Regions from separate parts of the Desulfosporosinus paludis genome, predicted to be linked through region 1. Evidence: predicted binding sites of a transcription regulator. Region 1 holds the regulator's gene; the other holds the start of a gene.
What was found. Region 1 encodes HrcA, which represses chaperone genes, less so after heat shock. Its sites were predicted from a motif close to TGTTAGCACTCNNNNNNNNNGAGTGCTAACA; they were not measured.
Positions count from the first base shown of each region.

Region 1 (16,225 bases):
AACTGATTCTCAATAAAAAAATATGGGCGCTTTAATTTACCAATATCGTGATACATGGCGCCTACCCGAACCAAAGTGGCATCGGCCCGGACTGCCTCGGCTGCAGCCTCAGCCAAATTTCCAACTAAAATGCTATGATGATAAGTTCCTGGAGCCTCCATTAATAACCGTTTCAGCAGCGGTCGATTAGGATTGGATAATTCCAAAAGCCGAACTGACGAAGTAATACGGAATCCAGACTCAAACCAATGCAAAGCACCCACCGTTAAGAAAGAAGATGCTACTCCGTTGACAATTCCGAGAATTAGGCCTACGATCCAAACTACCAAACTCATTCCCGTAGTCAAAGCGATCGAACTAACCATAAAAGCATTGGCCGCAGACACAAAAAGTCCGGCACGTGCTAAATCAGAGCGCTGGCTTAAATGGGACACACTGTACACCCCGACAACCCCGCCAAAAAGTGCCACTAAACCTGATTGTAGACCATTAGCCGTGGAAAGAGTTGGGTCTACTAAGACAGCAACAAAAATCGCCAAGACTACAGAAACCAGCAACGCTGCATCCGCATCAACTAAAATTGCCACCGACATCGTCGCCCATGCCACAGGAATCAGCATTCCAGACATTGAATTAAAATCATTTCCGCCCAGATTGATGGAAATGACTCCCCTCCCGATGGTCAGAACTAAAATCATGGTCAACCCAATTAAAACCATACGGTTGGTCAAGCGTAAAACATCTCGCTTGTATTGATATAAATACCCTAAAATCGTCCCCATTCCGAGAATAACCAATAAAGCTATCCCAGAAGCAGACTTCCAAGTATTGCGGCTATTGATCAGTCCATAGTCAACCAACACCTGATAAATCTTCTTATCCACAATCTCTCCGGGACCCACGATCTTTTGATTGGCCTTATACTGCGTAATGTCCCGTTTAACGGAAGCACGAGCGGCACTGCGCAATTTTTCTGTGGTTTGTACATCCACAACCAAGGTCGGACGAGTCAATTCTTGATCAACAAACGCTTTAAAAAAAGCTTTGGCATCATCATGCAAGGCCGATTGATCAATATCTGTTTTTGTACGTTCACGCAGCGGCGCAACATCCACGTCCGTACGGGCCCCTGATACAACATTCCGAGCTCTAGTTAAGATAATATCTCCGCCAACTTGTTCCGTCGCATCCAGAACATCTGCGGATGTCTTCAGCAAAGACAGCAGGACTCCCTGCGGCAAGGTTGTGAAGGGCTGAGTTTGCTTCAACTTGGAAACACGTGCGCTATCATCTCCGCTGGCAGCAGCAGCGTTGTGCAAAGCCGTAAAATCATTCCCTAAATCTCTGGTCAGATCATTAAAGAACTCTTCATCCGGCTTATACACTGGCTGAACAGCATTAGCTGCCGCTTCTTGGTCTTGAGCATATTTTTCAGTGTCCTCAATATCCTTGGTCCACGGAGCAGTAATAAGCTGGGGACTAGGTTCACCGACTTCCAAATGAAGCTTAGAAACAAACAAGTTGGAAGACAATACAACTGTAAACAACAGAAAATACATCACCCCGATAATGGCACGCAGCCAGAAAGTGTGATGTCTAAACCAATCCAGACGGTTGGGCAAATCCCCCCAAGTCCTTTTAAGCTTTTTGATCTTCAAAACCATCATCCTTACTTTTTAGCCCAGAAACTTATGCATCATAAAATCAATAGACCAACTTTCAAGGATTAGCATAAACCGCAAGATCCTCGTAAGTTTCCACTTCTACCCTAACCTTTTCAGCACCAGAATTATTCGGCAGAACTTTTACAGTTTCTTCAACAATCTGTGCTCCAGGAGAAATTTTTTTCATGACATCAATCCGAGCGGACTCTTCTGCAAGTTGACGCGCTTCCGCGACTGAACGCTGGATATGAACCTTGTGTAGTTCTTTATACTTCACCTGTATAACTTCGACAGGGAAACGCCAATTCCTCCACAATTGAAAAGAATGACTCAGGACTTCTTGATCCGCTTGTTCGAACGGAGAATTCTGCATTGTTACCATTATGGCGCGAGAACCAAATTTTATACCCCATCCTTCAGCAACTCTTCCACTTTCCTCTACTTTATCTTCAATGAGGGGAGTTTGCTGCTCAGCACTGTACCATACCCGACCGCGTACAAACCCTTTCGCCGCGGATGTCGGGGGAGTCGGGACAGAGCTCTTTACAGGGTTAGCTTTCGGACTCGCAGTGCTTGGTTTGTTCGGTAAAGTGGGGTTAGGGGTCTTGGTAATCAAAACTTGTCCTGCTCGTACGGTTTCTCCTTCATGAACCTGAGGGATTCCCTGAATCACCATGATTTCTTTGACAAGCCCAGCATGGCTTGCTACCAAATTACCTGCTTCTTTAGGTATTGACGGACGCTTTTTTTCTGAAACATTAATGATGATCTCAGTTCCATTCCGTTCTACGCCAATCCAAGCAGCATCCGGTAATTCCTCCTGCAGAGTTTTGGCGATCAGATTCAAATCTAATCCTTTTGAATATGTCCAAGTCTTCAATCCAAGTTTCTCAGCTCTTGTCAAAATTTCCGAAGTCTGTATGTTTCGATTCCCGTCAACAGAAATTAAAAGAACCAGTTGTGATAAAATCGTTAAGCCCGCTGCAATGACTACAATTCCCGCAATTAGTCCTTTTCTTCTCCACCAGCGTGCCGCAACAAATGGCCAGCCATATTTAGCAACAATATGCACCCGGGTATGTGTCAAACGTGCCGCCCTACGCAAACGCCGGAAATCATCGAGTTTGAGTTGGGCTCGCATTCCCCGCTCAGACTTTTGCGTATGATAAAGAATCACACCCTCTTGCAGGACAGAGTTAAGAAAACGCGGCAACTGATCTCCTCGCGCCAGGAAAAATACTCTCCCCTGCCAAAATGCCCGAAAACGGTCAAACATTTTTTTTCGCCCCTCTCTCAAACGTCAAAGAAGTAAGTTCTCCTTCTATCCGCAGTTCAGTGGACAAAATAGTTTTTAGGACAAGCTCCTTGCCAGTAAAAAAGACCTCTCCCTCAGCCGTTTCTAAGCGGATTTCTTCCTCAGAAAAATTGATAATGCTCCGATAATTCTCGACCAAAATTTCTTGTCTACCCGTTATCGTAATCTTCGGACCCTCTCCAGCAACATCTGGTGGAAAATCCAAAATGTCTCCGACACTCGTTTGAATTTTTTTAAACATAAAAGCTCCTCCCTTCTGTAAAAATCTATGAAGGGAAGAGCCAGAATAGTCCAAGCCCATAATCTAATTGTTGTTAACAAGTTGCAAAAAGACCCAGCAGCTTACGCTACTGGATCTTTTCTCAATCATTAATATTATGCCCCGAGCATTTCACGCACGACCAGATTGACAAATTTGCCATCTGTCCGTCCTTTCGTCTTAGGTGACAAGGCACCCATAACTTTCCCGAGGTCTTTGGGGCCCTGTGCCCCAAGCGCGATGATGGTCTCTTGTACGAGTTGGCGAATTTCCCCTTCGGAAAGCTGTTGAGGAAGGTATTCCTTAAGGACGGCAATTTCCTCTTTCAAAGCATTTACCTTTTCAGGGCGATCCGCTTTATCAAATACTTCTAGCGCATCTCGACGCAATTTCAATTCTCGTGCCAAAACTTCAACAACCTGATCATCATTGAATTCAACGTGCTTCTCGATTTCAGCGTTCTTTATAGCAGCCCTAACCATTCGAATGACGGAAAGTCTTACCTTCCCCTCCTCTTTGGCCTTCATGGCAACCTTCATATCCTCAACGAGGCGATCTTTCAGGGACAATTCAAGACACTCCTTACTTGAACTTGCGTTTACGTGCAGCTTCAGACTTTTTCTTTCTTCTCACACTCGGTTTTTCATACGCCTCATGTTTACGAGCCTCTGCACTGACCCCTGCCTTTTGACAAGTACGCTTGAACCTGCGGAGTGCGGCATCAAGGGATTCGTTTTTACCAACTTTGACTTCACTCATTGTCTTATCCCTCCCTCCACTGGATCGTCACAAATATACTTTATAATTATACTAAAAGAAGTGGAGCGCGTCAAGTTCACTTAATTTACTCCTGGAAATGGGACTCGTGTATTCTTATTATCCGATCCTAGCTTCGAGAGCCTGTCCTCCGAGCAAATGAAAATGAAGATGCCCGACCACTTGACCCCCATCAGCTCCAGTATTGGTAACGACCCTATAGCCTGTCTCTGATACCCCGAACTCTTGAGCCAATCGTCGAATTACTCCGAAAAGATGCCCTATGAGTCCCTCATATTCAGGCATAACGTCATTAAGACTGCCTAAATGCCTCTTTGGTATGACGAGCAAATGCACCGGAGCCAAAGGCCGGATATCCTTGAAAACAACGAGTTCATCATCTTCATAAATGATCTCACTAGGTATTTTTCGCTGGGCGATTTGGCAAAAAATACAATCCTCATTATACATGATCCATACCTCCCTATCATAATTCAAACTATCCTCTAAAATGCACCCACAGAACACCAAGTTCTGAAAATTTTCCAATCTAAATAGTTGAGTTATTTGTTTATGTAATCCTCTTTAAGAACAACCTCAACAAATTGACGAGAACTCCAAACTTTCTCCTTCCGGCTCGGTAAGTGTACCTCAATATAATGAAGCGTATGTCCAACAGCGTCGCCTGCCGGATCAACTTTCTCAACTAACACTTCCACAGGTCTTCCGATAAATCTATGAATATAGGCTTCCTGACTGGCATGAGCAACAGCCATTAACTCCTTTACCCGCTGATCTTTCAGCTTTTTGGGAACTTGATCCGGATAATCTGCGGCAGGAGTGCCTTGCCGTTTTGAGTAGGGGAATACATGAACCCCCGCGAATCCACATTCTTTTACAAATTCTAACGTTGACACATGATCCGCTTCTGTTTCCCCAGGAAAACCAACTATGATGTCCGTTGTAACAGCAAGGTCTGGAATCCTCTGTCTTAGTCTAACCAATAACTCCCGATAATCTTGTAGGGAATAAGGGCGGTGCATACGAGATAATATCTCATCACTGCCGCTTTGCAAGGGCATATGCACATGAGGACAAACAACGTCGGATGTAGCGATGCAATCAATCAGCTCCGGAGAGTATTCCATCGGTTCAATCGAGCTTAAACGCAAACGCCTCAATCCCGGAATTTTAACCAGCTCTTGAACCAAACAAGCTAAATTCCACCCCATATTCAAATCCTGACCGTAAAATCCCGTATGAATCCCCGTAAGTACAATCTCCGGATATCCTTGTTCCACCAACCTCCGGGCTTCCGCTATAGCCTTCTCCGGCTGTCGACTCCGCAACGGACCCCGGGCATAAGGAATAATACAATACGTACAGAATTGATTGCATCCTTCCTGAATCTTGAGAAACGCCCTCGTCCGATTTTCCTCATTTAACTGAGGAAGTTCTTCAAATTCCCCAGCTTCCTCAATCTCACGCACAGCATTTTGAGGCCGACGTTCCTGTCTAACCCGTTCTAGCCACTCCAGGATTTTACTTCGATCCTGAGTACCAAGAACTAGGTCTACCCCTTCAATATCGAGAACTTCCCCCGGTGCCGTCTGTGCGTAACAACCCGTTACCACCACAATACTCCTGGGGTGAGCCTTGATCATCCTGCGAATTGCCTGACGTGACTTGCTGCCACCGGTATTCGTCACAGTACAAGTGTTGACAACCACCACGTCAGCATCTTCCAAAGCACTCACCACATCATAGTTCGCCTCTCTAAAAAGCTGTGCCAATGCCTCACTTTCCGCCTGGTTCACTTTACAGCCAAGCGTCATAAAACAAACCGTCATTGCTCGTGGTTCGAGATTTTTGGTTTGTAGTTCAGATTTGGCCGAGTTCGTTTTAACTTGTCCAATTTCTATAGACATTAATACTCCACCTTTTACGAGGTTCAAGATTCGTGGTTCATCGTTTAAATTTGCAAATTACCAATGTTCAGGTTCTAAGATGCAGTGTATCAGAACTAACCCCTCTAGACTAGTGAAAATGACCAAAATCGCAATTCATGCGTTACTCCTAAAAACAGACGGCGCACATGAAATGTGCCGTCACCCAAAACCCTCGTCACCAAACGAAAACTCTACTATCTTCAAAGCAAAACTAAACGTTTCTCTTCCCAAGCCCAGGACGTAGGGTGACACGGGCAGCGAACAAGGATGTTCACTGCCGCCATAGCGCCAAGGACGGCGCTTATGACGGGAACCCCGCACCCCATAGTAGTCGCTTGATCGGTTAGTTTGCTCTGCGTCGTATGACCGAGCGCTGGGTCATCCTATGTCCCCGAAATACCCCAAAACCAACGTCAGCGCCGCTAGGGCAGCCGTTTCCGTACGCAAAATCCGTGGTCCCAACGACACACTCTGGGCGCCGAGCTGCTCACGAGCCCTGACAACCTCAGCTGCATCAAACCCGCCCTCCGGTCCGATCAAAATAGCAATAGGGAGCTCAGGATCAAATGTATTAAGTACAGAAGTTAAACGCTGAGTCGTCTCTTCTTCATAAGGAATCAGCCATTGAGTGCCCATAGGCAGCTTCTCCTGCAAATCTTCCCAATCACAAACCTCTCCAATTCGAGGTTCTTTTACTCGATGAGACTGCTTGGATGCTTCTGCAGCAATCTTTTGCCAACGCGCTACCCTGTCTTGAGCCTTATTTCCCTCAAGCTGCATGACCGAACGTTTAGTCCGCAGAGGCAGAAGCCCTTCCATGCCCAGCTCCGTACCTTTCTGAATAACCCACTCCATTTTCTCTCCTTTGGAAAGTCCAGCCACAATAAAAACCGACGTATGTGCCTCGACATCTGGGTGATCACTGCTGATAATGCGACAGGTCACGCTTTTGTCTTCGACTTTGAGAATCACGCCCGTATATTCCATACCACTATTATCATAACCCAAAACTTTATCCCCAGGAGTCAGACGGAGCACACGAACAAGATGATCCCGTTCCGTTCCTCGTAACCAGAAAGCGTTTTTTCCAAGTTCTGTGATTTTAAACCGATTCATGCTTAGCCCACCTTGCTCGCAATAAAATCCAACCAGAATCCTCGACTCGCTCCAGGATCTCCAGGCCGGCTTTTTTCATTCCCTCCTCTACATCACACGCCCGGTGCTCAATAATTCCAGAGGCCAGAAATTCTCCATCTGGGCTCAAAATGCGTTTTAAATCTGATAGGAGCAATAATATAATATCGGCAATGATATTGGCAATCACGACATCCGCCTGTCCGTGAAGAACTGTCCCTAAATCTCCACGCGACACTCGAACCCGATCACTCACCTGGTTTAAGTTTACATTTTCCTGCGCTACCCTCACCGCCACAGAATCGAGATCCACAGCTTCAACCATCGCCCCAAGCTTCGCCGCTGCGATTGCCAAAATTCCAGAGCCTGTCCCTAAGTCAAATATCCTTTGACCCGGTTTCACAATGGTCTCTAAAGTTTTTAGACAAAGCGTTGTTGTAGGATGAGTTCCCGTTCCAAAAGCCATACCAGGATCAAGTTCGAGCACAATATCTCCGGGCAAAGGATCCACCTGCTCCCAAGTCGGCTTGATCAGAAAGTTGCTTCCGATTCGAGTCGGCTTAAAATAGGCCTTCCAGGCAGTTGCCCAATCTTCCTCCTTCAAAGAAATTCCTTTGGCTTGGACGACCCAACCCGGGGAGCGTTCCAAGAGTTCCCTAAGCCCCAGATCCAGCTTCTCCAGCTTCTCAGGAAGTTCATCGTCCTCTGGAAAATACCCTTTAACCACAGCAGTTCCGGTAAGTTCTACCTCCCCAAAATCATGGTAATCCCATGCTCCCGATTCGACATACCCCCGTAAAAGTTCTGGGTCATCGACACTCACTCCTGGGCAGCCTAATTGATAAAAAAGATCGGCAACAATTTCTTCTCCTTCTGCCGAAACTGTCACCGCAACTTCACGCCAGTCCATGGTCATGCTCCTTTAATGCTTCTATTAAGCTAAGTTCTAACACAATTAAAAATGATAACCTACATTCTACCCCATGGCATCCCGAAGGTTTTCCTTAAACTTTTCGAACAAGGACTTCTTACCCATTTGTTGATGATCTGGAGTAGCCTCACCAAATTCGCGCAGAAGTTGTTTTTGTTTGTCATTGAGCTTCGTCGGTGTCGTCAAAATAACCCGCACATGCTGATCTCCACGGCCGCTCCCGCGACGATAGGGAATTCCATGCCCTTTAAGGCGAAAAATCGTAGAAGTCTGGGTTCCCTCAGGAACCTTCATTTTAACGACTCCATCAAGAGTTGGAACATCAATTTCTGCCCCCAGAGCCGCCTGAATGAACGTAATTGGGATCTCGCAATAAACATCATTACCTTCACGATCAAAAAACTTGTGTGGTTTCACTTGTAGAACGATATAAAGGTCTCCAGGCGGTCCGCCTTTGGCTCCGGCTTCACCATCTCCACTAAGCCTTAAATTCAGACCATCCTCCGAACCTTCAGGTATATTAACTTTAATCGTTTTAACCTTGCGAACTTTCCCTTTTCCATGACAGGTCGTACAAGGGCTGCCAATCGTACGGCCTTCCCCTTGACAAGTTGGACATGTCCGAGCCGTTTGAATTTGACCAAAAGGTGTGCGTTGAGTTGCCTTGACTTGCCCACTGCCATGACACTGTGAACACGTCGTAGGATGAGTACCAGGAGCCGCTCCTGAACCCTGACAATCCGTGCAAGTTTCGTCTCTCGGAATCTGAATTTCTTTCTCGACCCCAAACACCGCCTCTTCAAACGTCAGAGACATGGCATAACGCAAGTCAGCACCTCGTTGGGGACCATTACGACGTTGACCGCCGCCTCCGAAAAACATATCAAAAATATCTCCGAAGCCGCCCATATCCCCAAAGCCGCCGCCTTGGTTAGGGTCCATTCCGGCATGCCCAAATTGATCATACCTTGCCTTTTTCTCCGGATCATTTAAAACATCGTAAGCCTCAGCGACTTCCTTGAACTTTTCCTCGGCACTTTTATCACCTGGGTTCACATCTGGGTGTAGCTGACGGGCTAGTTTTCGGTAGGCCTTTTTAATTTCTTGCTCACCAGCTGACCGTTCAACCCCAAGTACCTCATAATAATCACGTTTCATGGTTTCCTCCATCACTCCTATAGCCATTCGCGCTTGCCATTTTTGACATTCCAACTCATTCTAAGCTTTCTTCCATTACGATGTTTCTTTCTGTTTCTAAAAAGATCAAACCGTACTTACATAATTTATGGATTTATTTAAAGTCCTATAGTATTATATGTTCCTTCGTGTTTGAGCACAAGGAAATATCGTTTTATAAGGATTCTAAATATATCCAATTACAAACAAATGCGGGCACAAAAGGTCAAAAGACCCTTGCACCCAAATTGAACTATTGATAATGCCGGTTAGACACCTTTAGGCATTCTTTTAACAATTAGCGTGAAGCGAGCTCCAATAACCCGCTCCATCGCTTGGATCGTTTTATTTATCCTTGTCAACCTCTGTGAACTCCGCATCCACAACATCGTCATCTTTCTTAGAAGCTCCTTGTGCACCAGGCTGCTCTCCAGCGCTCTGAGCATCAGCAGCTTGTTGTTGATACATCTTCTCAATATACGGATGAAGCACTTTCGTTAAAGCCTCAGATTTGGCATTGATTTCTTCAACGTTGTCCGATGCAGCAGCGGTCTTAAGAGCTTCGAGGGCTTTCTTAATGGTTTCCAGCTCACCCGCGTCGCCTTTACCTTCAAAATCCTTCAAAGTCTTCTCGGTTTGATAAGCCAAGGAATCCGCTTGGTTTTTAGCATCGATCAATTCTTTATGCTTTTTATCTTCTTCAGCATGGAGTTCGGCATCTTGTTTCATTTTCTCGATATCATCTTTAGAAAGCCCTGTTGAAGAGGTGATCGTCACTTTTTGTTCGTTGCCGGTCGCCATATCTTTAGCAGAAACGTGTACGATACCATTTGCGTCAATATCGAATTTCACTTCAATTTGTGGAATACCGCGGGGTGCGGGAGGAATCCCTGAGAGTTGGAAGCGACCGAGAGTTTTGTTATAACTGGCCATTTCGCGCTCTCCTTGTAATACATGAATGTCAACGGAAGTTTGGTTGTCAGCAGCTGTGGAGAAGGTTTGCGATTTTGTGGTTGGAATCGTAGAGTTACGATCAATAATTCTGGTGAACACTCCACCCAAGGTTTCAATTCCTAAAGACAGCGGAGTAACATCCAACAAGATCATGTCCTTAACTTCACCACTGAGTACCCCACCTTGAATTGCCGCACCCATAGCAACCACTTCGTCCGGATTTACACCTTTGTGAGGTTCTTTTCCGCTCAATTTGCGAATGGCATCTTGCACAGAAGGAACGCGCGTTGAACCACCTACAAGAATAATTTGATCAATCTCTTTCCAACTAAGTTTGGCATCTTCTATTGCTTGACGTGTGGGTCCGAGAGTCGCTTCCACGAGATCAGAAATAATCTCTTCAAATTTGGCCCGCGAGATGTTCATATCTAAGTGTTGAGGTCCTTGCTCTGTCATTGTGATAAAGGGCAGGTTTACATTAGACGTTGTGACACCGGAAAGTTCAATCTTCGCTTTTTCAGCAGCTTCTTTCAGACGCTGCAAAGCAACACGGTCTTTGGAAAGATCAACACCATTGCTCTTTTTATATTCCGCTACCATGTAATCAATCAAACGTTGGTCAAAGTCATCGCCGCCTAAATGGTTATTACCACTTGTAGCTTTTACTTCTACCATGCCTTGGCTTAATTCAAGGACGGATACGTCGAAGGTTCCGCCTCCAAGGTCATACACCAAGACAGTTTGGTCATGCTCCTTATCCAGGCCATAAGCCAAAGCAGCAGCCGTCGGCTCGTTAATAATCCGTAAAACTTCAAGTCCTGCAATGGCCCCGGCATCTTTAGTAGCCTGACGCTGGGCATCCGTGAAGTAAGCAGGTACCGTAATGACCGCTTTGCTGACACCTTGACCAAGATAAGCTTCAGCGTCGGTTTTCAGCTTTTGCAGAACCATCGCTGAAATTTCTTGTGGGCTGTAAGATTTATCATCAATTTTCACTTTATAGTCAGAACCCATATGACGCTTAATCGAACTTACTGTCTTATCCGGATTAGAAACAGATTGACGCTTGGCCACTTGACCCACTAAACGTTCGCCTGTTTTCGAAAAACCAACAACGGATGGAGTTGTGCGATTGCCTTCCGCATTTGGGATAACAACCGCTTCCCCGCCTTCCATAACGGATACGCAAGAGTTTGTAGTTCCTAAGTCAATACCAATAATTTTACTCATGTTAAATTCCTCCTTCAATTTGCTAATTTGACACTTTGACCATGCAAGGACGTAAAACTTTTTCCTTAAGGTAGTACCCTTTTTGCAATTCTTCTACGACGGTATTTTCTTCGTGTTCATCAGATTCAACCCTTAGCACAGCCTCATGGAGATTCGGGTCAAAAGGTTGCCCCACAGCTTCCATGGCCTTTAACCCTTCCTTACTCAAAGCTGTTTGCAGCTGGCGAAGAATCATTTCTACACCTTGTGAAAACGCTGAAAAATCGGGGTTATTTTGAGCCGAACTAACTGCCCGTTCAAAATTGTCCAGGACAGGCAGCATCTCACTTACAAGATGTTCGGACGCATATTTAATAAGTTCAGTCTTTTCTTTAAGGGTCCGTTTTCTAAAGTTATCAAAGTCTGCCTGCAAGCGCAACAATTGATCATAAGTTTCATCGGACTTTTCCTTAGCCTGTTTAAGCTCAGCTTCTAAAGCCAGAACCTTCTCGACAGGGTTCATATCCTTACTATCCAAGTTATCTTCTTGGATAAATTCCTCTGAGCCGCTCAGATTATCCTCCTTGAATTCCTCGTCTATCTCAGACTTTTGATCCTTGAGAGTTTCTTCTCTCTTTCGTTCCATTCACAATCACCTCTCGTACACTAGAATTTATATGGAATGAACCAAAAGGTTCAAACACCACTTAATAACCCCGTGGTTTACCCCGCACTAACACTTCTGTTAAACTTCGCGTCATAAAATCCACAATTGCAATCACTTTAGCATAATTCATTCGCGTTGGTCCCAAAACCCCTACGGCACCGATGGTCTTTCCATTGACCTTATAAGTTGCCGAAATCACACTGCAATCCTGGAATTCCTTCAGAGTATTTTCTCCACCGATCGTTACATTTAGTCCTTCTTGGTGAGGAAGCAAAAGTTTCTTTAGAGGTTCATTTTCTTCAAACACTCTAAATAGGGTTTTGACTTTATTTAAATCCCGAAATTCGGGCTGATTAAGCATATTGAGAGTTCCACCCAGATAAATTCTTTCTTCTTCCTCATCATCATCTAAGATCGCATCAAGCATTTCCAAGGCATTATCAATCAAATGTCGCTGCCGAGATAATTCACTATAGATTTCATGCAGCAGACTTCGTTTCACTTGGTTTAAAGAGTACCCTCTCATTTTCTGGTTGAACACCCCAGCCACACGCTGAAGATCCTCCGCCGTTAGATTTTCTCCCACATCAACAATATGATTCTCTACAACACCATTTTCTTTGACAATGACCATGATAACTTGACCAGGTTGATAGGGAAGAAAATGCATCTTACCAAACGCGCTTTTCTCTTTATGCGGGCCAAGGACTATGCTAGTCAAGTTCGTCAACTCTGACAGTAACTTGCTTGCATGTGAAACAACCTCTTGAATTTCATGAATCTTTTTTGTACCTTCTCGTTCAATGATCTCCTTGTCCTCATCGGTAAGAGTTTGAGCATCCATCAAACAATCCACAAAATATCGATACCCTGCATCTGAAGGGATTCGTCCCGCAGAAGTGTAAGGCTGCTCGATAAAGCCCAATTCCTCCAAATCCGCCATCTCATTACGAATCGTGGCAGGAGAAACACCCAGATCAAATTTTCGAGCAATTGTTCGCGAACCAATCGGTTCAGCGGTAGCAATATAATCAAGAACAATCGCTCGAAGAATCTTTTGTTTACGTTCGTCCATTTGCATTTCATGCTTCCCGCCTTTCCAGTTAGCTGAGCGTTGTTAGCACTCTCCTCTAATGAGTGCTAACATTTTATGTCTTCACATTACCACTCTCTTTTATCTTTGTCAAGAATCATTTTGCATCGAATAAGGCATACAATCAGGGACTTTTAATATAACCGGAAACTATATTTGGCTCTCAACCATACCACTACAGACGCTGCACATAACATGTGCCGTCACCCCAAACCTCTTAGTCATTCACTTCATTCTGACCGTCCCCCCTCACCCCCAAACCAGGACGCAGTGTGACACAAGCGCGAACGTCTTTACGTAAGCAGCTTAGCAAACTTCCGTTTAAGCGACCGACCCCAGACACGGGGCAGTGAACAAGGATGTTCACTGCCGCCATAGCGCCATGGACGACGGCACAGGACGTGCCTAGTGCAGGGTACGCCAAGGATGGCATAGTACCCTGCCGGCGCTTATGGCGGGAACCCCGCTCCCCAGCCCAGTCGCTTGAACGGTTAGTTTGCTCTGCGTCGTATGACTGAACGCTGGGTCACACTGCGTCCCCTATACAAACTCCTGTAAAATCATATTAGCCACAAACGCATACTTAGAATTCAAACATAAATTATCACCTTTTATTTCAAAGATATCCCTATTACAGTAGCGTTCCAATACATCTCCATAAATATCCCTAAGGTCAACACCAAAATCCTGACGAAACCTGGTGAAATTCACCCCTTCTCGAAGTCTTAACCCCAAAATCATGCGTTCCGCCATACAGTCTTTAAGTGATAAGATTTCCTGGCCCTCTTCATCGAGTGGTTCTTTTCCTTTTAGAAGACTGCTTTGATAAATTAGAACATCTTCCACATTTTTTTGCCGTACTCCGTGCAAACAAGATACCCCCCAGGCCCTAACCCCAAATAGTCTTCCCCACGCCAATAACCTAAATTATGCCGACACTCAAACCCCGGAAGAGCAAAATTGGACGTCTCATACTGAATATAGCCTGCTTTTTCCAAATGTCTCACAGCCCATTCCTGCATCTTAGCTTGAAGCTCGTCATCGGGCAGTTCCCCGTAATTCTCAATTTCAGTTGATACTTTGGGAACTACAGTGTTTTCTGAGATTGTGCTCTTGGAGTCTCCCATGAAACGAGCATACAAAGAAGTTCCTTCCTCCAACATCAACCCATAGAGAGAAAGGTGTTCAGGTTTAAAGGATAACGCTTCTTCAAGCGACATTTGCCAAGACGCCATATCTTGTTTCGGAAGTCCGAACATCAAATCTAAATTCAAGTTTCTAAATCCTACGTCTCTTAAAAGCTCAATGGCCTCTCGGGCATGCTGAGCAGTATGCACTCGGCCAACAGTTTTTAAGAGCTTATCATCAAACGCTTGAACCCCCAGAGAAAAACGATTTATTCCGCATTGCCGCAGAAGGACTAACTTCTCTCGTGTAAGAGTACCCGGGTTTCCTTCAACCGTCTTCTCCGAACCTTCATAAAAGGAAAAATGATGGGTTATCAGTCCCATTAGTCGTCCTAAATTCTCAGGGCTTAGTGCCGTTGGCGTCCCTCCCCCTATAAAAAGAGAAGATACCCCTTGCGGAGCATCTTTTTGTCGATGAGCCATTTCAACATCTAAACCCTCTAAATACAAGGATACAAGCTCCCGGGAAGAATCCTTCAACGCATGAGAATAAAACGCGCAGTAATCACACTTCTGAAGACAAAAGGGAACATGGACATACAGAGAAGGCATAAGGAGCACACTCTCTTCCTACTAATTTAGACTCGAACACGTTAGAAACTTACTGCTTAGTCTGGAAACGCTGCGAAATATAGAAATTTCAGTATCTGTTAGAGTAGTTCTAGCCCTTAGTGTACATTTTCAACCCTAATCTTCAATCTTTAAGACAGCCATAAACGCGTCCTGAGGAATTTCTACGTTTCCAACTTGTTTCATACGTTTTTTCCCTGCTTTTTGCTTCTCCAAAAGTTTGCGTTTACGGGAAATGTCTCCGCCATAACATTTGGACAAGACATCTTTCCGCATGGCCCGCACCGTCTCCCGAGCTATAACCCTATTTCCTATTACTGACTGAATCGGAATCTCAAACATCTGCCTCGGAATAATCCCTTGGAGCTTCTCAACGAGTTTTCTTCCCCGATTATAGGATTTCGTCCGATGAACAATGAATGACAGCGCATCCACCATTTCGCCGTTCAAAAGAACGTCAATTTTGACTAAATCTGACTCCTTATAACCCGACAACTCATAATCAAGCGAAGCATATCCTTTAGTCCTCGATTTAAGCTCATCAAAATAATCGAAGACGATCTCACTTAGGGGAAGTTCGTACAATAATTTCACTCTGCTCTTTGATACATAATCCATGGCCAAATACGATCCGCGCTTCTCTTGATTGAGCTCCATAATTGCCCCGACGAACTCGGAAGGAACTAAAATCGTCGCTTTAACTACAGGCTCTGCGATACTCACGATTTGATCCACAGACGGGAGATTTGAAGGGTTGTCAATGTCCAGCACTTCTCCAGGGATAGTATTCACTTTATAGATAACGCTCGGCGCCGTGGTAATAAGGTTTAAATCGTATTCCCGCTCCAAACGTTCCTGAATAATCTCCATGTGGAGCAAGCCTAAAAAGCCACAGCGAAAACCAAACCCCAAGGCAGCTGAGGTTTCCGGTTCAAACACTAAGCTTGCATCATTCAAATGAAGTTTCTCTAAAGAATCGCGCAAGCGATTGTAATCGTTTGTTTCAACAGGGTAAAGTCCGCAGAACACCATTGGGGTCGACTTTCGATAACCAGGTAAGGGCTCAGCGGCAGGACGCTCCGCGTCCGTAATTGTGTCGCCCACCTGGGTGTCTTTAACATTCTTGATACTTGCAGCGATAAAGCCTACTTGTCCGGCTTTCAGTTCTTCGACAATTTTCATAGCAGGCGTAAAAACGCCCACTTCTGTCACTTCAAAGACTTTCCCAGTAGACATCATCTTCATCGTCGTCCCTTTAGCGACCCGTCCTTCAACCACTCGGACATAAGAAATCGCGCCCTTATAGGCATCAAACTTCGAGTCGAAAATCAAAGCCTTTAATGGAGCTTGATCGTCTCCTT
Region 1 covers NZ_CP144211.1:3,665,624-3,681,848, reverse strand. The annotation lists gene VZF35_RS18305 (HD family phosphohydrolase) at 1-1,667, opposite strand, end outside; gene VZF35_RS18300 (sporulation protein YqfD) at 1,720-2,940, opposite strand; gene yqfC (sporulation protein YqfC) at 2,933-3,220, opposite strand; gene VZF35_RS18290 (GatB/YqeY domain-containing protein) at 3,355-3,807, opposite strand; gene rpsU (30S ribosomal protein S21) at 3,821-3,997, opposite strand; gene VZF35_RS18280 (histidine triad nucleotide-binding protein) at 4,115-4,465, opposite strand; gene mtaB (tRNA (N(6)-L-threonylcarbamoyladenosine(37)-C(2))-methylthiotransferase MtaB) at 4,558-5,922, opposite strand; gene VZF35_RS18270 (hypothetical protein) at 6,103-6,264, opposite strand; gene VZF35_RS18265 (16S rRNA (uracil(1498)-N(3))-methyltransferase) at 6,322-7,059, opposite strand; gene prmA (50S ribosomal protein L11 methyltransferase) at 7,046-7,987, opposite strand; gene dnaJ (molecular chaperone DnaJ) at 8,054-9,166, opposite strand; gene dnaK (molecular chaperone DnaK) at 9,530-11,368, opposite strand; gene grpE (nucleotide exchange factor GrpE) at 11,391-11,993, opposite strand; gene hrcA (heat-inducible transcriptional repressor HrcA) at 12,055-13,095, opposite strand; gene VZF35_RS18235 (hypothetical protein) at 13,325-13,540, opposite strand; partial or broken gene hemW (radical SAM family heme chaperone HemW) at 13,648-14,846, opposite strand; gene lepA (translation elongation factor 4) at 14,982-16,225, opposite strand, start outside.

Region 2 (16,225 bases), 1.7 Mb from region 1:
GTGAACTCGTGAAAAACCTCTGATTTATACGATACCCCTTGCAGGTATCATTTTTTCTCTGAAAATGTTACCATTTTGTTACCGTTGGGGCATTTTTGGAGGTTCTCGTCCCTCGAAAGTGGCTTATATCAAGGGTTTCAGGGCTTGACTTACATCATTCCGCCCATGCCACCCATGCCGCCCATACCGCCCATGCCAGCCATGGCACCAGCGCCGCCATCTTTGGCAGGAAGGTCGGAGACTAAGCACTCTGTGGTTAAGAGCATAGCTGCGATGGAACCGGCATTTTGCAGAGCTGAACGTGTAACTTTAGCCGGGTCAACAATACCTGCAGCGATCATGTCTTCATATACTTCAGTGACAGCATTGAAGCCAGTTCCTCTATTGGAAGAACGAACTTTCTCAACCACAACTGAGCCTTCATGACCGGCATTGTTGGCGATTTGACGCAGGGGCTCTTCCAGAGCACGACGAATAATCATAACTCCAGTTCCTTCGTCTCCGGTCAGTTGAAGTTGATCTAAAGCGGAAACAGCATCAATTAAGGTTGTTCCGCCTCCGGCAACAATACCTTCTTCAACGGCTGCACGTGTAGCAGCTAAAGCATCTTCGATACGAAGTTTCTTTTCTTTCATTTCGGTTTCGGTTGCTGCACCTACTTGAATGACTGCAACACCGCCGGAAAGTTTAGCTAAGCGCTCTTGGAGTTTTTCACGATCAAAGTCGGAAGTAGTTTCTTCGATTTGTCTCTTGATAGCTTCGACACGTTTCTTAATATCCTCAACGTCGCCGGAACCCTCAATAATCGTGGTTTCCTCTTTAGTAATGCGAACCTGACGGGTACGTCCAAGCATATCGATCGTAGTGTTTTCCAGCTTCAGACCGAGGTCCTCGGTGATAACGGTTCCGCCTGTTAGGACTGCAATATCTTCCAGCATGGCTTTGCGACGATCACCAAAACCAGGTGCTTTAACGCCCACGCAGACAAACGTTCCCTTAAGTTTATTGACAATAAGAGTTGCTAAAGCTTCTCCGTCAATATCTTCGGCAATGATCAACAGTTGCCTGCCAGCTTGTACTACTTTTTCCAGTACGGGCAGCATATCTTGAATTGAGCTGATTTTCTTATCCGTGATCAGGATGTAGGGATCATTAAGTACGGCTTCCATTTTTTCCGTATCGGTAACCATATAAGCCGAAATGTAGCCGCGGTCAAATTGCATTCCTTCAACTACTTGAAGCTCGGTGGTCATGCCTTTGGCTTCTTCAACGGTGATAACTCCGTCTTTACCGACTTTTTCCATAGCTTCCGCAATCAGGTTGCCGATGGTTTTATCGCTTGCTGAAATCGAGGCAACTTGGGCAATTGCTTCACTCGTTTCCACAAGTTTGGCATTAGCTTTGATGTCTGCAACAACAACGTCAACTGCTTGTTCAATCCCACGTTTAATTCCCATGGGGTTTGCACCTGCAGCTACATTCTTGAGTCCTTCTCTAATGATAGCTTGAGCCAATACTGTAGCGGTCGTTGTACCATCTCCAGCAACATCGTTTGTTTTTGTAGCTACTTCTTTTACAAGTTGGGCACCCATATTTTCGAATGGATCTTCGAGTTCGATGTCACGCGCAATTGTGACTCCGTCATTTGTGATTAATGGAGAACCAAATTTTTTATCTAATACTACGTTACGCCCTTTAGGTCCTAAAGTAACACGAACAGCTTCAGCGAGAGCATTGACACCGCGTTCTAAAGCATGTCGAGCATCTTGGTTAAAAATAATTTGCTTTGCCACGTTATTCACTCCTTAATAAGTATTAATATCAGTGATTTAAATTAACCGATAATAGCCAAAATATCTGCTTCTTTCAAGATCAGGTATTCTTCACCATCATACTTCACTTCAGTACCAGCGTACTTGGAATAGATGACTCTATCGCCTGTTTTAACATCAAGCACAACACGAGTCCCTTTTTCCATTTTGCCAGGTCCTACTGCAACAACTTCACCTTCTTGTGGCTTCTCTTTAGCGGTGTCTGGCATAATGATTCCGCTTTTAGTTTTTTCTTCCATCGGGAGTGCTTTAATGATCACCCGATCTGCGAGAGGTTTAATGTTCATGAAGAAAAGACCCTCCTTAATGTTTGTTATTTATTACTTGTTAGCACTCGACATTGTTGAGTGCTAACAATATATCTATAATAATATGCAAGGAAACACGGGAAAGCAACCCCCCTAAATCCTTAAAATCAGCCTTGTATGTTAAATAGGTTCAATTTACTCCTATTCTCTATAAAAGCCGTTATATTAGATTTAGCTCTAGGCCTCCCCAGTCCCTTCTTACCACTAACCACTATAGTTTCCATATTCTCCCCATTCTATGCATGTTTAAGCATCTAACATCAACTTTGATTGACGTTGGGTTACTTCCTCAAGCATAGGCCCTAGGGCTTCTGTTACCTTCTTTTGCTGAAGGTTTAGGAGATATATTTTGGTTTTGCCAATTTTTAGATTCCGATCGGAATGTTCTTTTTCAATAAGCATATTTTCTCTTAACATATAGCGAATAAACTCTTTAACTTGAGGAATCGATCGTCCTAAAAGTTCAGCCAAAGCCGCTCTTGCCTTTGTGGAAGCAACGTAGGGCAGTCGGATTTGAAGAGTTCCAATAATTTGTATCCCTTGAGTTAGATCCTGTTCGGGCTGATACTCTACTTCAGGGTTTTCATGGAGTACCCATTCCAAGAGATCATCTCCTTCACAATATGGCTGCAAAGAATGATGAACACTACCGCCTACTCCTATTACTTTGACTTCTTTTCCCCATGCCCTAATTTTTCTTAAAAGGGAAAGAAAATCGCCATCACCGGTAATTAACAAGAAAAGGTCAAAGGTAGATGCTCGCGTGAGTAAGATCTCTTGGGCTTCCAGCATCAATTCTAAATCAGCCGCGTTTCGACGAAGCCCTGTACTAGCAAAATTGTTCTTGCTAAATACATGCCTTGTAAAAACATTCGTTTTCTCAAAAGTGGTTTGTGTCCGCCAAAATTCCTCGCGATCGAAATTAGCGTACAAATATACTGCTTGTAAATCCGTATTGCTGCGCTTCGCATATAGCTGCAAATATTGCACCAATTGTTCTGGCGTCAATTCATAACCATGTTCAAGCAAACTAGTCCAAATGTTTTCGTAATCAACAAACGCAATGGCTTTCATTATTATCATCACCTTTCAAGCCATGTCTACAATAATATACGCTAAACTCTGGACAAGGGTGACAGGCCAAAAGTAGATAGCCGTAAGATAATGAATTAGGGACCTCCACAACGGTATGTTATGAAAGCCCCTATTATAGGTCTGTAGAATCTTAGTTTACTTAGTTGGAGTTCCACATTCATTGGCTTCGCCTTTAAGAATTTGCAAACCATGGGGTAAGGCAGGGGAAATAGCATGAAAACATTCGCGAACAGCCTTAGGGCTTCCAGGCATATTGATAATCAACGTTCGTTTTCTTAAAACTGCCACAGCTCGACTAAGCATCGCCTTCGGCGTTACCTTTAAACTTTCCAGGCGCATCACTTCCGCTATGCCAGGAACCAAACGATCGGCTACTGCTAATGTTGCCTCTGGAGTGACATCTCGCGGGGAAAATCCTGTACCTCCCGTCGTTAGAATCAAGTCTAAACTAAGTTCATCCACCCACTGGCGCATGGTTCCTTCAAGCATTGACTGATCGTCAGGAAGGATAATATATTCGGCAACCTCCCAATCCATACTTTGGGCCAGCTCTTTAAGGGCAGGGCCTGAGAGATCTTCTCGTTCTCCGCGAGATCCTTTATCGCTGGCTGTAATGATTCCAATCCGCATCATTATTCGATTACCTCAATGGTATCTCCGACACGAACCGCGCCGCCTTCCAACAAGCGAATAAAAATCCCTTCTTTTGGCATGACACAATCCCCGGCCTGATAGAATATTGCACATTTCGTGTGACATTCCTTTCCGATCTGTGTCACTTCTCCAATGCTTTTTGCTCCTATTTTTAATTTTGTTCCGATCGGAAGAGTATGTAACTCCAACCCCTCTGTCGTTAAGTTCTCTGCAAAATCTCCAGGACCGACATTCAGCCCTTTATCCTGCATGGTTTTAATGCTTTCCATTGCTAATAAGCTGACCATTCGATGCCAGTCTCCGCCATGGGCATCTCCTTCCAGACCAAAATTTACCTTTAAAATTCCCTCACCCACATTTTTTTTGCGCATACCTTTTCGTTCACTTGTACAAACAGCAACTATTTTACCCAATCTTAGTGCTCCTCTCTCATTAAGGCTTTTTCTGAATCTAGTCATTTAAAACATGATAAAACTTATCTTAGCGCATATAGTGACCGCTTTTTCCGCCCTGTTTTTCTACTAGATATATTTCTCCGATAGTCATTGATTTATCAATCGCTTTGCACATATCGTAGATAGTTAAAGCAGCCACACTTACCGCAGTGAGCGCTTCCATTTCCACCCCTGTTTTTCCTTGAACTTTCACAACTGCTTCAATCTCTACTTCTCCAGTCTCTACTTCTCCAGTGTCCTTCAAGCTGAAGCTGAGTTTTGTCCCTGTAATTCCTAGAGGGTGACACATAGGGATTATCTGCGAGGTCTGCTTAGCTGCCATGATTCCCGCAACTTGGGCAACGGCCAAAACATCCCCTTTAGCGATAAGACCCGAACGAATGCGTTCCAGAGTATCTTTCTTCATCAGTACTTTGCCATGAGCTACCGCAACACGGGAAGTTTCTGCTTTATTACTAACATCTACCATTCGCGCGCGACCTTGTTCATCAAAATGGGTTAAATCATTCATCTTCTACCCTCCGATCTGGGACATAGTGCGCTGCCCTTGCAGAGCTTCTTGATTCATATGATGTTCTGCAGGTTTATGCCAAACTGCCTGAGCGAACAGATCTAACAATTCTACATCTGTAGATCCATTACGCAGCCCTTCGCGCAAATCGACTTCGTGCTTGCTGTGCAGACAAGGTCTCAGTTTACCATCTGCAGTAAGGCGAATTCGATTGCAAGAGCTGCAAAAATGTCGGCTCAAGGCACTGATAAATCCTACACTTCCTTTATAACCACGCGGTTGAAAGTACTCTGCGGGCCCTCCCCTAGAATATCCTCTTTGGGAATATACTGTTTGATTTTTAATAGTTCTTTCATTTCCTCTATAGGAACAAAATCATTCCTTCGCTCAGAACTTAATCCAATCGGCATAAGTTCTATGAAGCGAATATGGAGGGGATATTGCTTAGCTAGAGCTAGAAAAGAGGGCAACTCTTGGCTATTAACATCGCGTACAACGACGACATTAACCTTCACCGGATCTAATCCGGCCTCAAGAGAACGGAAAATACCCTGAATCACTTTAGAAACATCCCCGCCACGCGTAATCTCCCGAAACCGTTCCGGGTCCATCGTATCTAAACTAATATTTACGCGCTGAACTCCAGCCGCTTTCAAGTCAAAAGCCATTTCCGGAAGCAATAGCCCATTCGTTGTCAGCATAAGATCATCAACTCCAGGGAGTTGAGCGCCCGCTCGAATAAAGTCCAGAACTCCCTTGCGGACAAGTGGTTCTCCGCCGGTAATGCGAAAACGACGAAAACCAAGTTGAGTACTAATTCTCATTAAGCGAAGGATTTCCTCAAAAGAAAGAATATCCTCACGCGGCATCCAAGGTACTCCTGTGCTGGGCATACAGTAGTTACAACGAAGATTGCAGCGATCCGTTATGGAAATTCGTAAGTAGTCAATTTGCCTTTGAAATTGATCCTGCATAAAAATACACCTTACTTTTCTAGCTCTTAATAAGTATAATAGACTTGGCTGGAACTAACCCTTTTGACAGCACAAAAAATCCCGCGGTCTGTAAACAGCCGGGGGATTTTTCCTCCTGTTGACAGACTCCTTTCCAATGGGAGGTATTACAGTTTCCCATAATACCCGAGTGTCTTGAGACACATGTCTGGTCACCATAGCCTTGCGTTAGGAGATCCAGCTTCGGAGCATTCAGTATTAGTTGCTTTTAATTAATTCAATAAATAGTATTTTCTTATAGTAAGTTATTCGCCATAAATCTCTAAATTCCTTTTCCCTATTATTTACTGGCAGGAAGTATCGTCCTTTTAAAGAAACCTCTCCTTACGCCCGAAGACACTGTCTTCGAACTTGTTAGCTTGCGAGAGCAGAAGCCATTACCTGCACTTATCTGCAGAAATTAATCAAAAAAACATTATACTTTTCTGACAGTATAAAAAAAAGATTCAGGTTTTTTTAAAAATATTGTAAACTAGAGTTAAATCAGGTCCAAGGAGGTATACATGATAAACGAAACAGTTACTTATACCATTCTTAAAGCCAATGGACCACAACTCGAACAGATAGAAGATAGTGTCGTTCGAGAAATCCCATTGACCATTCACTACAACCGAGAAGAAATTGCCACTCTGTTATGCTCCCCTTCTCAGACCGAAGAACTTACCTTAGGTTTTTTACTCAATGAAGGTTTTATTCGTATTCCTGAGGACGTCTATGAACTTCGAGAGGATCCTATAGATCATTTAGTTTGGGTGGAAGGAAAGCCATGTCTTTTGCAAAAAGAACTTATGAGCAAACGATTTGTCTCAGCTTGCTGTGGTAAAAGCCGTGCTTCTTTTTGTTTCGCTAATGACGCGCTTATGGTTAAACCGCTCACCTCAGCCCATAGCATCCCACTAAAAGAAGCTTATGAATATACCAATTTCTTACAGTCCCACCTTCCGCTTTTTCAGGCAACTGGAGGAATACACAGTGGTGGCGTGGGTTATCACGGAAAGGTGATCCTAACAAGCTATGACATCGGCCGACACAATGTCTTCGATAAACTAAACGGCAGCGCCTTTCGCTCCGGATTAGAGCTTGAAAACTACATTATCTTCTTTAGTGGGCGAGTGTCTTCAGAGATTCTGCTTAAAGTCGCTAAAATGAGGGTCCCCATCCTAATCGCCCGAGGTGCTCCAACGGATATGGCACTGTCACAGGCTGCTGCCTTAAACATCACGATTGTTGGCTTTGCCCGAGAGCAACGCCTGAATATCTATACTTGCCCTGAGCGAATTAGTGGTTAAGGGTTCTCGACCAATCCTCTGGAGTATTCACATTACAAAAGACATCTTCTAAATTGGAGAAACTCGCCAGGTCTGAGTCATCCACATACCTTACGCTGCATACTGGGTAAAGATCTATAATCTTGAGGTGTCCCTTCTCAAGATTATTTTTAATATGCGGGAGACAGCGCCGATTATAAAAAGCATGCAGTGGGTGCAGACCCGTTCGAAGCCGAGGGACTACAACATCATAGTTTGGCGTCCAAGAAAACTGAAAGCGAATTAACTCCTCTTGCAAAAAGGGCATATCACAAGCTACAAAAAAAACGGTTTCAAAGCTTGCTGTCATTAAACCCTGGCAAAGACCTTCTAAAGGACCTCGGCCTGGAATTTTATCTTGGATAATAGGGACATTGAAGTCTGTATAAAGTTCAGGCTGATTGCTGCTAATTAACACTTCCGTAAACACTGCTTCCAAAACTTTTAAACTTCGCTCTGCAAGAGGTTGGCCTTCCAATTCCAGGAAGGCCTTATTTTTTCCCATCCTCGAGCTTTTTCCACCAGCTAGCAGAATACCCGTCGCTTTTAACTTGGCAAGTTGTTTCTCGGGATTCACCAAATTAATAATTTTCGAGACCTCCTTTATCTTTAACAGGGGAACAGCAATTCTGCCTTCAAATGTACCACATCAAGTTTGTGCTGTCACCTTGACGAATGCGATTGGGGTCTGTGTTCAATGAAGGAAGTTATATTATCAAGGGTAATAAAAAGGGGCTTCGTTAAAGTGAAGCCCCTTTCATCAATTTATTTATTAAGTTTCGAGATCTTTACGCCACAAACCTTGTACTCATAGGTTTTCGTGACTTTATCGTAGGCCCCGTTCGTTAAAACGTTCGTGGGCGACTGCATATAGTGAAGCGTCATAAAGAGCATTCCTTCAGGTACTCGCTGCGTCAATCTGACCTTTGTTTCCAGCTCTCCTCGGCGAGATGCCACCTTGACAACTTCTCCATCGTTAATTGCCAATCGTTGGGCATCGTTGGGGTTGATCTCGGCCAACTCATCTGGAGAGTGTTCCACCAAGCCCTTTGAACTTTGAGTGAACACATTGTAATGCGAGAGCTTACGCCCGGTATTAAGCAAGAAGGGATACTCCGCATCGGGTTGTTCTCCAGGCAACTGATTTTCGATGGGTACAAAAAGCCCTTTGCCCCTGCTGAACTTCCCTTCGTGCAAAAACTTAGTCCCGGGATGATCTGCACTAGGCACCGGCCATTGCAGCCCTTGTGTTCCCAGACGTGCATGGGTGATTCCCGCAAATTGGGGAGTCAGCTTGGCGATCTCCTGCATAACCTCTTCAGAGGAAGAGTAAGGGAATGGATAGCCCATTCGATTAGCTAGCTCACAAATGATTTCTCCATCAGTCTTGGCATTTCCTATGGGTTTAATGGCCTGATTGACCATCTGCACCCTCCGCTCCGTATTTGAGAAAGTACCTGTCTTCTCAGCGTAGCTTGCGCCTGGTAAAACGACATCTGCCAGCAACGCAGTTTCGGATAAGAAGATTTCTTGTACTACGAGGAAGTCTAGAGCTTTTAACCCTTTGCGCACGTGGTTGGCGTCCGCATCTGTCATCACGGGATCTTCACCCATTACATAGAGAGCACGCAGATTTTTGCTCACAGCAGCCTCAAACATGTCAGGAATCATAAAACCGGGATTGGGGTCAAGGGGAACACCCCAGGCAGCTTCGAATTTTGCCCGGACTTCAGGGTTGGCTACCTGTTGGTATCCGGGGTAAACGTTAGGTAAGGCTCCCATATCACAGGCACCTTGAACATTATTTTGACCACGCATTGGATTAACTCCTGAGCTTTCCTTGCCAATGTTTCCTGTAAGCATAGCAAGGTTTGCTAAACTCATGACATTATCCGTACCGCAAGTGTGTTCTGTAATCCCTAACGTATAGAAGATCTGAGCCCGTTCAGCAGTTGCATAGATTCTGGCAGCTTCCTCGAGTTGCTCCACCGGAACACCAGTGACTTGACTGACAACCTCAGGCGTGTATTTTTGAACTGACTCTTTAAGTTTTTCAAAACCTTCTGTACGTTCTTCAATGAATGAACGATCTTCCCAGCCATTGGCAAGAATAATATTCATAATCCCGTTGATAAGAGCAATATCCGTTCCCGGACGAAGTCTTAACCATACATCCGACCGTTCTGCAAGATCGATGCAACGGGGGTCTGCTACAATAAGTTTTGCTCCCTTAGCTAAGGCCTGCTTCATCTTGGTTCCAATGACCGGATGAGCCTCCGTTGCATTTGAACCGATAACAAACATCACCTTAGTATTCGGTATTTCGTTAATAGAATTAGTCATAGCACCTGAGCCAAATGAAGTGGCCAGACCGGCCACAGTGGGAGCGTGTCAGGTCCTTGCGCAGTGATCAACATTATTGGTCCCGATCACCGCGCGCATAAATTTTTGCATCAAGTAATTTTCTTCATTCGTACAATGGGCTGAACTTAACGCTGCAAGAGCATTGGGCCCATAAGAATCTTTAATTTCCTGAAACTTGGTTGCGACCAAATCTAAGGCCTCATCCCATTCCGCCGGAACTAAGACTCCATCCTTTCTAATCAGAGGTGTCGTCAAACGTTTAGAGCTATAAATCATATCCATCCCAAAACGACCTTTTACACAAAGGGCTTTGCCATTCACAGGAGCGTTTGGATTCGATGTCACGCCAATGACCTTTCCATCTTTAACATTTAGATCAAAGTTACAGCCCACTCCACAGAATGGACAAGTAGTTTGCACTTTGGAGACTTCCCAAGGACGTCCCTTCCCAACCATTTGTTTTTCGGTCAAAGCTCCGACTGGGCAAACTGAGACACAAGAACCACAGAAGTCGCAATCCGACTCGTTATAGGGAAGGTTGAAGGCAGGGCCTACCTGGGTATCGAAGCCACGGAAGGAGAAATCTAAAATGCTTTTTCCTTGAATTTCCGAACAAGCCTTGATACATTTCCCACACAAGATACACTTATTGGGGTCTCTTAAAATAAAAGGATTTCCTTCATCCACAGGAAGATCGCGTTTCTCTCCTTCAAAGACTTCTCCTTTTACGCCGTATTCATAAGCATACTCTGCTAAAGAACAGGCCCCCATTTTCTCACAGGTCATACAATCTAAAGGATGATTGGCAACCAAAAGTTCCAGGATAGTTTTGCGTGCTGCGCGAACCTTGGAATTTTGGGTCTCAATTTTCATGCCTTGAGTTGTTTGGGTAACACAAGAGGGAGGCAGATTTCGCATTCCTTCAATTTGAACAACACATAAACGGCAGGCTCCGGCTGGGGTAAGCTCCGGATCATGGCACAAGGTCGGAATCGGGATATTATTCATGCGGCAGGCCTCAAGGACAGTCGTTCCTTTAGGAACGCTGACTTCACGCCCGTCAATTGTTAATGTAAGCCACTCCAAAGTGTTTCACTCCTCTCAGTTTGTCCATTATTTAGCGTAAGCTCAAAACTCTGGTTATGAGCGAATAACTGCCCCAAACTTGCATTTATCCAGACATGTCCCACACTTAATGCAATCCTCTTCTTTAATGACATAGGGTGTATTCTTATCTCCTTTAATGCAGTTAGCCGGGCAATTTTTAGCGCAAAGGCTGCATTTTTTACATTTTTCGGGGTCAATTGAATAACTAAGCAACGCGGAACATACATGCGCCGGACACTTATGATCCAAAATATGCGCCTCAAACTCATGTCTGAAGTATTTAAGCGTCGCCAAGACGGGGTTAGGGGCATTTTGACCCAAGCCGCACAAGGAAGTTTCTTTAATTGTTAAGGCCAGATTTTCCAGCGTATCGAGGTCTTCAATTTTCCCCTCACCTTTGGTGATTCTATCCAGAATGTCGTACATCCGCTTATTTCCTTCACGGCAAGGGGTACATTTCCCACATGATTCCTTCTGCGAAAAGTTCACAAAGAAGCGGGCAATATCCACCATGCATGTGGTCTCATCCATGATGACAAGTCCACCTGAACCGACCATAGCCCCAGCATTGGTCAACGTTTCATAATCTACGGACAGATCGAGCATGTCCTCGGGCAAACATCCTCCCGATGGGCCTCCGATTTGCACAGCCTTGAAGGCCTTACCGTTCTGAATTCCGCCCCCAATATCAAAGATGATCTCCCGTAACGTTGTTCCCATTGGGACCTCAACCAGCCCTGTATTATTCACCTTCCCAGTCAAGGCAAAGATTTTAGTTCCTTTGCTTTTTTCCGTTCCGAATTGAGCATACCATTCTGCACCATGGCGCATGATATGTGGAATGTTTGACCAGGTTTCCACATTATTAATGTTCGTTGGCTTTCCCCATAGTCCACTGACCGCTGGAAAAGGCGGACGCACACGCGGCATACCACGCTTACCCTCGATTGAGGCCATGAGGGCAGTTTCTTCACCGCAAACAAAGGCACCTGCACCGGCAAATACTTTCAAGCGGAAATTAAAACCGGAGTTCAAAATATTGTCCCCTAGAAAACCCGCTTCCTCTGCCTGCTTGATCGCAATTTCGAGATGCTTAATCGCTAAAGGGTACTCCGCTCGGCAATAAACATACCCTTCATCGACACCAATTCCATAGGCTCCGATAAGCATTCCTTCTATTACAGAATGCGGGTCTCCTTCAAGTACGCTCCGGTCCATGAAAGCTCCCGGATCCCCTTCGTCAGCATTACAAATAATATATTTTTTGTCACTGGGAGTTTGTTGGCAGAAGCTCCACTTCAAACCCGTCGGGAAACCAGCCCCACCTCGTCCACGCAGGCCTGATTTTTTAACCTCTTCGATAACATCGTTAGGCGACATCTCTTTAAGAACCTTTTCCAAAGCTTTGTAGCCATCACGTGCCGTGTAATCGTCGATTCGCTGGGGGTCGATAATTCCGCAGTTTTTTAGAACAATCCTATGTTGTTTAGCAAAAAAGCGAATATCGGACATTTTAGGGATGGGTTTTTGAGTTTCCGTATCTAAAAGTAAGAGACGCTCTACCCTTTCACCCCTCATAACATCCGAGGCCACAATTTCAGCAATATCGTCTCCATTAACACGAGTATAAAGGACATGCTGGGGTTCGATTACAAGAGTTGGTCCTTTTTCGCAAAATCCTTGACATCCGGTACCTACTATACTTACTGTATCTTCAAGTCCTTGACGCTTTATCTCTTCTTTTAAGATATCGATAATCGGAAGTGCCCCTGATGACGCACAACCAGTCCCTGCACACACTAGAATCCGTTGATTCTCTGCCATCCCTTTATCCCCCTACTCGTATTTGGCCAATATCCCGGCGATGTTCTCCGGTAACAATCGTCCATGAACCTCATTATTAATGGAAATTACCGGCGCGAGACCGCACGCTCCAATACAGGCCACAATCTCCAACGTAAAGCGCCCATCTTCCGTTGTCGCACCATCTTTAATCTTTAATTCCTTCTCAAGAGTTTCTAATACTTTTGCCCCTCCACGGACATGACAGGCTGTTCCTAAACAGACATTAATCAGATTCCGTCCCACAGGAGTTAGGCGAAATTGGGCATAGAATGTCACCACGCCATAAATCCTGGATAATGGGATACGGGTTGCTTTGCTAATGTGTTTAAGAACGTGAGCCGGCAAGTACCCATAAACCTCTTGAGCTCCTTGCAAAATCGGGATGAGCGGCCCCTTCTCATGGCGAAACTTGGCGATGATTTCGTCCAATTCGATTTGTTTAGGATCTACTAGATTCTCACACACGCTGCTCAAATAAATACCCCCTATTTGAATTCCTAGATTCTAAAAATGGTAAACATTGTTTTCTGTGACCAACATCGTCATTTTGGCATCATGCATATCTACAGGGACTTGTTCAATAATTTGACATTCAAAAGCAATGGCAATTCTAGGTACTGTTGGCTTGATTCGCATAAAAAAGCGATCATAATAGCCCCCTCCATACCCCAAGCGGTTTCCCTGGAGATCGAAACCAGCACCTGGCACAATGATTAAATCGATTTCAGAGGGGTCTGCTTCTCCAATAGTTAGTTTTGGCTCTCGAATTCCCCAAAGACCTGGTTCAATATCTACTCTTAGATCGCGGGTCTCAATTGGCAGAAGTAGCCCCTGGGGCGCACAACGAGGCAAGATTAGCCTTTTCTTACTGGCAATCGTAGTTTCTGCCAAAGCTGTTGTCTCGACTTCGTCGCGAAAATTAAGAAATAGCATGACAGTCTGAGCTTGCTTAAACTCTGGCAAATTTAAAACGTTTTGCTGAATTTGCCGACTCCTGTTTTTTCTCTCCTCATTTCCCAAACCAGCCCGCAAATCTAAACACGATTTGCGCACTTCGGCTTTGAGTAACGATTTATCCTCACTCATATCAGTACTGCCCTTTCGGTAAAATCACGTGCTTATCAGAATTATTCGATCAATAATGTCAAAGTCCTTCCTGAAATTTTAAATTTTATAAAGTATAATTTGAATCTTTTAATTATACTAAACTTTGGCCCTTTAACAACAACAGTCTATTACTATTAATAAATATCAGAAATTTCTATATAATTTGATAACTTGTTTGTTGATATTAGGAGTTTAAATTAAATGACACCTCAAATTTTAGTTTCACATTATTTCGAAGCTGTACGTTAAAGTTCAATAAATTTGGTCAAGGTTTTCTAAATCTTAACTTTTACGGGTACACAGGCTTATCCACAACCCGATATCTAGTTATTCTGCGTCATTGAAAAAGTTATCAACATTATCCACAGGTCCTGTGGGTAACTTTATCCAAAAAGTCTGAATAACCTTCAAATCTCTCAAGCCGCTGTCCATACTTATCTACAGACTTATCCACATCATCCACAGAATAACCTTATCCACAATTCTTTTAGGCCTTAATTAATCATCTTTCAAAAGAATACAAAACAAAACGAGGAAATCTAATTCCTCGCTTTGTTTCGTCGAATTCATTGTTCATTTAAACCATAATAATGACTATATTGACTTCAAATTTAATCCCGGAACTGCATTCAATGTCCATGGCGCAAAGTTTCCTGCCCGATAATGATAATAGCCTGCTGCAGCAATCATTGCCCCATTGTCCGTGCATAGGATGGGTTGGGGATAAACTAAACGTACTTTGCGCTGCACTAATTCATACTCCAGTGTCTCTCGCAGTAAGGAATTAGCCGCAACTCCGCCGGCTAAGAGCAGGGTCTGGACTCCAGTCTGTTGAATCGCCATTAAAGCCTTATGAACCAGGACATCCACAACAGCTTGTTGAAAAGAGGCCGCAAGATCGGGGACATTTAAAGTTTCTCCCCTCATTCGCGCAGAATTTAAGGTATTTAAGACTGCCGATTTCATTCCACTAAAACTAAAATCTAAGCTGCCCGGCTCTAACATGGCTCTCGGGAACTTAAAAGCTTGCTTATCTCCATTCTGGGCAGCTTTTTGGATCTGGGGGCCGCCTGGATAACCCAAGCCCAAGGCCCTGGCAACTTTGTCAAGAGCCTCCCCTGCTGCGTCATCCCGTGTATACCCTAAAACGCGATACTTTCCATGAGCTTCAAATAAAATGAGATGAGTATGTCCTCCAGAAACTAAAAGGGCTAATAAAGGAAACTCTAAATCCTGATGGTTTAAAAAATTGGCATAAATATGACCTTCTAGGTGGTTTATCCCGATCAGAGGAATTCCAGCCGCATAGGCCATGGCTTTAGCACCGGAAACACCCACTAAAAGAGATCCCACAAGTCCCGGCCCATAAGTAACCGCAATGGCTGAAAGGTCTGTAAAACCAACGTCCGCTTCAGCTAAAGCCTGCTGGACAACCGGTTGAATGTGAAGACTGTGCTCGCGGGAGGCAATTTCCGGGACAACTCCTCCATACTTCTGATGCGTCATGATTTGAGAAGAAATAATATGACTGCGCAAATCAAACCCATCAACCAGAACGGCTGCGGAGGTCTCGTCACAGCTTGTTTCAACACCTAAAATAATTACCTTCTTATCTTGGCTCTCTGTCACGTTTCTTCACTTCCTTCCCAGTTCCGCCCACATGATTAACGCATCTTCCCCAGAATCCGCATAATACCCCTTACGGACCCCTGCCACAGCGAAACCCATGCGTTTATATAAATCTTGAGCAGGGCTGTTCGAAACACGAACTTCGAGAGTCATCCGTTCCATACCTTGCTCGACCATCTCCTGCATCACAGAACGCATCAGGAATTCTCCCCAGCGTTGCCCGCGGTAACCGGGAGAGATGGCGATATTAGTAATATGTCCTTCGTCGAGGATAAACCATAGTCCCATATACCCGATGACATGACCATCCAACTCCAAACAACGATACTGTGCGTACTCGTTATCCTTTAGCTCTGCTATAAAAGCCTGTAAAGACCAAGGAGTCGAAAAAGAAGCATGTTCAATCCCCATAATAGCCTCAAGATCATCCACCTGCATAGGACGCACTAACCCTTTATTCATGCTCTTCTCCTCTGCGGGCTCGCTCTTTTTTGGCCCAGTTGACCTCAGCCTCTGAGAAACGAATGTAGTAAGGCTCAACCCGCTCACCGGAACCGATCTCTTGCCAGCGTTCCCAAACTGCTCGAGCGGCATATGCTCCCCTTGGCAAGCTTTGATAATCTGGTAGAATGACTGCTTGTTCACCCAGAACAGCTTCAATTTGTTGCTTCCCTTTCCAAGCCGCATCCCCTACAAAACAAATCGGCCGATCTAGTGTTCTTAATTGTTCCAGACATTCATTGATCGACAAGGCTTGAGGAGCTGTAAGACACTCTGCTTTCTCTCCTGCCCCCCAGCGATACCGCGCTGTATACCACTCATTCTTTCTGGCATCCAGAATCGGCACAATATCTTCCTTTCTCCCCCAACCCGACCATGCGAGAGCATCAAGAGACACCACGCCTAAGAGCGGTATGTTCAGCACTTGGGCCAACCCTTGGGCTGTCGCAATACCAATTCTAATACCGGTAAATGAGCCTGGCCCTCTCACGACCCCT
Region 2 covers NZ_CP144211.1:1,979,981-1,996,205, forward strand. The annotation lists gene VZF35_RS10025 (hypothetical protein) at 1-23, shown strand, start outside; gene groL (chaperonin GroEL) at 150-1,793, opposite strand; gene groES (co-chaperone GroES) at 1,835-2,119, opposite strand; gene VZF35_RS10040 (NYN domain-containing protein) at 2,387-3,214, opposite strand; gene mog (molybdopterin adenylyltransferase) at 3,371-3,868, opposite strand; gene VZF35_RS10050 (MOSC domain-containing protein) at 3,868-4,302, opposite strand; gene moaC (cyclic pyranopterin monophosphate synthase MoaC) at 4,370-4,855, opposite strand; partial or broken gene moaA (GTP 3',8-cyclase MoaA) at 4,859-5,829, opposite strand; molybdenum cofactor riboswitch at 5,940-6,069, opposite strand; gene fdhD (formate dehydrogenase accessory sulfurtransferase FdhD) at 6,372-7,157, shown strand; gene VZF35_RS10070 (molybdenum cofactor guanylyltransferase) at 7,147-7,752, opposite strand; gene fdhF (formate dehydrogenase subunit alpha) at 7,941-10,625, opposite strand; gene nuoF (NADH-quinone oxidoreductase subunit NuoF) at 10,680-12,470, opposite strand; gene nuoE (NADH-quinone oxidoreductase subunit NuoE) at 12,483-12,965, opposite strand; gene VZF35_RS10090 (5-formyltetrahydrofolate cyclo-ligase) at 12,996-13,577, opposite strand; gene tsaD (tRNA (adenosine(37)-N6)-threonylcarbamoyltransferase complex transferase subunit TsaD) at 14,193-15,227, opposite strand; gene rimI (ribosomal protein S18-alanine N-acetyltransferase) at 15,234-15,689, opposite strand; gene tsaB (tRNA (adenosine(37)-N6)-threonylcarbamoyltransferase complex dimerization subunit type 1 TsaB) at 15,682-16,225, opposite strand, start outside.
Region 2: groES (co-chaperone GroES) is a predicted target of HrcA. The motif match lies at 2,158-2,188, and genes of this name have one in related genera.